Regions from separate parts of the Bradyrhizobium sp. Bra78 genome, predicted to be linked through region 2. Evidence: riboswitches for the same ligand, from Rfam matches in the RefSeq annotation. Region 2 holds a riboswitch; the other holds the start of a gene.
The links. A riboswitch is a leader RNA that binds a small molecule or an ion and turns the genes downstream of it on or off. The one in region 2 is predicted to bind S-adenosylmethionine.

Region 1: another riboswitch for S-adenosylmethionine. It lies ahead of OC450_RS33610 (O-succinylhomoserine sulfhydrylase); the one in region 2 lies ahead of OC450_RS24585 (homoserine O-acetyltransferase).

Annotation. Positions count from the first base shown of each region.
Region 1 covers NZ_JALJRE010000024.1:38,509-40,901, reverse strand. The annotation lists gene OC450_RS33615 (2'-deoxycytidine 5'-triphosphate deaminase) at 1-791, opposite strand, end outside; SAM riboswitch at 901-980, shown strand; gene OC450_RS33610 (O-succinylhomoserine sulfhydrylase) at 1,048-2,244, shown strand; gene OC450_RS33605 (SGNH/GDSL hydrolase family protein) at 2,368-2,393, opposite strand, start outside.
Region 2 covers NZ_JALJRE010000011.1:263,626-266,018, forward strand. The annotation lists gene OC450_RS24575 (pyridoxal phosphate-dependent aminotransferase) at 1-172, opposite strand, end outside; gene OC450_RS24580 (chorismate mutase) at 209-1,057, opposite strand; SAM riboswitch at 1,273-1,352, shown strand; gene OC450_RS24585 (homoserine O-acetyltransferase) at 1,443-2,393, shown strand, end outside.

The sequences.
Region 1 (2,393 bases), on a different contig from region 2:
GACGCGAGAATGTAGAATTCGCCGGGATCGAGGATCAGGCTGCCGTCGGGACGCGCCGACATCGGCTCCCAGAAATCCTCCACCGCGTAGCCCGCGCGGCGGTCGACATCGACCACGCCGGTGTGGCGCTTGGCGCGGTAGCCGACGAAGCCGCTTCCCTTCTCGCCGGCGAGATCGACGGAGACGGCGACGCCGCCTGAGAGATCGGCATCGTCGATGTCGACGAGACGCTCGGCGGCATGCAGCGCATCGAGCTCGTCGGCATTGAGGATGGCGTCACCGGTGCGGAAGCGTACCTGCGACAGCCGCGAGCCCTCGCGCACCAGCACCGGGAACGTCTTCGGGCTGATCTCGGCATAGAGCGGGCCGTGATAGCCGGCGCCGATCATGTCGAAGCGGCGGGTGCCGTCGGCGATGACGCGGGTGAAGACATCGAGCCGCCCGGTCGAGCTTTTCGGGTTCGCCGCCGCAACGATCTCCGGTGGCAGCGCGAGGCTCTCGAGCAGCGGCACGATGTAGACGCAGTTGGTCTCCAGCACCGCGCCGTCGGCGAGGCTGAATTCGTGCAGCTTCAACTCGTCGATGCGCTCGGCGACGGTGGCGCCGGGACCGGGCAGGAAGCTCGCGCGCACCCGATAGGCGATGTCGCCAAGCCGCAGGTCGAGGCTCGCCGGCTGGATCTGGCTTTCGACGAAGTCGTAGGCGGGCAGGATGAGCCCTGCCTCCGCCATCGCCGCGATCATGCGGTCGGGCAGGATACCATTGGCGTCGGCGGCGATCGTGAAACTCAACCGGGGGCCCTCATCCGGGTCAAACACATCCCGACATGCGGGAAATACAAGCGTTTTACGGCTATCCGATGGACGTCTTGACGGAAAGAGCATTGCGGAATATGAGCATGACTTATCCCGTGGTGATTTGAGCCGGCCGGCTTGCAGCCACGTTAAATAAGTCGCTAAACAGGCCGGGGACCTCTGTGATCCCGGCCCGTGGTTTTATCCAGGCCGGTTTTTTTGTGACCATTTCGGTGGTCACGCAGGAGGTCCTATGTCGAAGTCACCGGCGCCCACCGCGCAATATCGTCCCGAAACCCGTCTGGTCCATTCCGGCACCCTGCGCTCGCAATTCGGCGAGACGTCGGAGGCCCTGTTCCTGACCCAGGGCTACGTCTACAACAGCGCCGAGGAGTGCGAGGCGCGGTTCAAGGGCGAAGACCCCGGCTTCATCTATTCGCGCTATTCCAATCCGACCATCGCGATGTTCGAGCGCCGCATGATCGAGCTCGAAGGCGCCGAGGCGGCACGGTCGGCCGCGACCGGCATGGCGGCGGTGACGACCGCGATCCTGGCGCCGCTGAAAGCCGGCGATCACGTCGTGGCCTCGCGCGCGCTGTTCGGCTCCTGCCTCTATGTCATTCAGGACCTGTTGCCGCGCTACGGAATCGAGACCACGCTGGTCGACGGTCTCGATCTCGACCAGTGGCAGCGCGCGCTGAAGCCGAACACCAAGACATTCTTCCTCGAGAGCCCGACCAATCCGACGCTCGACGTGCTCGACATCCCCGGGATCGCCGAGATCGCGCACAAGGGCGGCGCGCGGCTCGTCGTCGACAACGTGTTCGCAACCCCGATCTGGCAGAGCCCGCTCGCGCTCGGTGCCGACGTCGTGGTCTATTCCGCGACCAAGCACATCGACGGCCAGGGCCGGTGTCTGGGCGGCATCATCCTGTCGTCGGAAGCGTTCATCGCCGAGCACATCCACAATTTCATGCGCCAGACCGGCCCTTCGATCTCGCCATTCAATGCCTGGGTCCTGCTCAAAGGCCTGGAGACGCTGGCCGTGCGCGTGCGCGCGCAAACCGACACGGCAGCGCGCGTGGCCGAGGCGCTGGCGGACCACCCGAAGATTTCGCGACTGGTCTTTCCCGGCCGCGCCGATCATCCGCAGGCGGCGCTGGTGAAGAAGCAGATGCGCGGCGGCTCGACGCTGGTCGGCTTCGAGGTCAAGGGCGGCAAGGCGGCGGCGTTCCGCGTACTCAACGAGCTGAAGCTTGCCAAGATCTCGAACAATCTCGGCGACGCCAAGAGCCTCGTCACGCACCCGGCGACGACAACACATCAGCGCTTGAAGCCGGAGGATCGCGCCGCGCTCGGCATCAGCGAGGGGTTCATCCGCTTCTCGGCGGGGCTGGAGCACGCGGATGACCTGATCGAGGATCTGACGGCAGCGCTGGAGAAGGCGTGAGGCGATCGAACTCTCGTAGTGTGGGCAAAGCGCAGCGTGCCCACACTTCACGATCACATTGCCGATAGATGGTGAGCACGGCGCTTTGCGCCTTTGCCCACCCTGCGCAGCTACGCAGCGGCCTTACATCGGCCGATAGGTCCGCACGT
Region 2 (2,393 bases):
CCAGGTGGTCGGCCACGTGCTTGAACGCCTCGATCGCCTTCGGCGAGGGCCCGAACGGCGTCTCGTTGGCCGAGAGCTTGAACACCTTGCGGCCCGGCTCCGCCACCGGGCTCTTGCCGGGCGTGTAGGGCGCAATATCGAGAATGCCGGGATTCGGCACGGGGCGGGACATCTTCAACTCCGGAAGTAGCTTTAAGCGGTTCGCGATTTACGATTTCGACCCGGTCGGGGGCACCGTATAGCGCGTTGCGTGGCTGCCGACGAGGGCCGTGGAGCGCACCGAGGCCCCCGCTTCGATCAGGGCAGCCTTGATTTTGTCGAGGCTGCTGGCCGCGGTGACCGAGACCAGCAACGCCGCGCCGTCGAAGGCGGTATCAGGCACCGCCACGATCTCGGCGAGCGGCGACAGGGCACGCGCGACCTCGGCATTCCACCCGGAGACGCGCACGCTGAAGGTCTCGACCTCCGTCACCAGGGCGCTGTCGGCGACGCGCGAGACCGCGAACACCGGCAACGCCGCCGGATGGTCGGCGCGCTCGACGAAGGGCAAGCGCGCGATGATTTTGGGCGCACCGGCTTGTTCAAGCGACAGCCACCACGGCGTGCGGCTCGATGTCGCCGAGACCAGCGCCAGGTCGCCCTTGGATTTCGCCACAGCCTCGACCGCCGCCTGCGCGCTGAAATGCGCGACGTAAGGCACCGTAAAACCAAAATGGAATCGCGCCGAATCGCGCATCGCCGGCTCGCTCACCGAGATGTCGGCATGCACTGAGAACGGCGCCTGCACATAGGTGAACGTCGAGATGATCACGCGCCAGATGCTTTCGACCGTGTCGAGCGGCAGGATGCCGCGATGACGCTGGACGAGGTCGCGCATCATGGCGGCCTCGCGCGCCGGGCGGAACGCCGACCCGACCTCCTGGGTCTGCTTCACCTGGATCAGGCGGTCGATGATGTCGCCGCGCTGCATCAAGAGGCGATGCATGCTCTCGTCGATCGCGTCGATCTCCTTGCGCAGTTCCTGCAATGATGGTGGCGCGGGCGGACGTTGGGACATGTCTGACAAGGGCTGTTGCGAGGGTTGTTGAGAGGCTTTCCAGTGCGGATCGGTCGAGCCGCTACCGCTGCGGTCGATGTCCTGATTAGGCAGTCGGAACGGCGAAAGCAAAGAGAAATGCAAGAGAAATTGGCGCCTTTTCGGCTGTCGCTTCGGAGGCGAATTTGGTCGATCCGGGCCGCGACTTGACGAAAACCGCCCGGGACGGTAACTTTTGCATGTTCCGTGGTCATTTGAGCCGGCCGGCTTGCAGCCACGTTAAAAAACTCGCTAAACAGGCCGGGGACCCTTTCGATCCCGGCCGAACCTATCGTTCAGGCCGGGTTTTTCATGGCCTGATGTCAATGCGGTCGCCACTACGATCGCAAACGAGGTCGATGGTCAGATGGTTGGCGTCCAGTCAATTCCGAGTCCCGCGATCACTGCCGACGAGCGGTCGCACGAGGTCGATCATCCGAGCTCGCAGGTCGCGCAGTTCGGTATCGAGCAGCCGCTGCGGCTCGATTGCGGTGTCGATCTCAGCCCGTTCCAGATCGCCTACCAGACCTATGGCGTGCTCAACGCCGATCGCTCCAACGCTGTTCTGATCTGCCATGCGCTGACCGGCGACCAGCATGTCGCCAACGTCCATCCGGTCACTGCCAAACCCGGCTGGTGGGAGACCCTGGTCGGTCCGGGCCGACCACTTGATCCTCAACACTACTTCATCATCTGCTCCAACGTGATCGGCGGCTGCATGGGCTCTACCGGTCCGGCTTCGATCAATCCGGCGACCGGCAAGGTTTGGGGCCTCGATTTCCCCGTCATCACCATCCCCGACATGGTGCGCGCGCAGGCGATGCTGATCGACCGGCTCGGCATCGACACGCTGTTCGCGGTCGTCGGCGGCTCGATGGGCGGCATGCAGGTGCTGCAATGGACCGCGGCCTATCCGGGTCGCGTGTTCTCCGCGCTGGCGATCGCCTGCTCGACGCGGCACTCGGCGCAGAACATCGCGTTCCACGAGCTTGGCCGTCAGGCCGTGATGGCTGACCCCGACTGGCACAGTGGTGGCTATGCCGATCACGGCATCCACCCGCACCGCGGGCTCGCCGTGGCGCGGATGGCCGCGCACATCACCTATCTCTCTGACGCGGCGCTGCATCGCAAATTCGGACGGCGCATGCAGGACCGCGAGTTGCCGACCTTCTCGTTCGACGCCGACTTCCAGGTCGAATCCTATCTGCGCTACCAGGGCTCGTCCTTCGTCGAGCGCTTCGACGCCAACAGCTATCTCTACCTGACCCGCGCGATGGACTATTTCGACATCGCCGCCGACCATGGCGGCGTGCTGGCA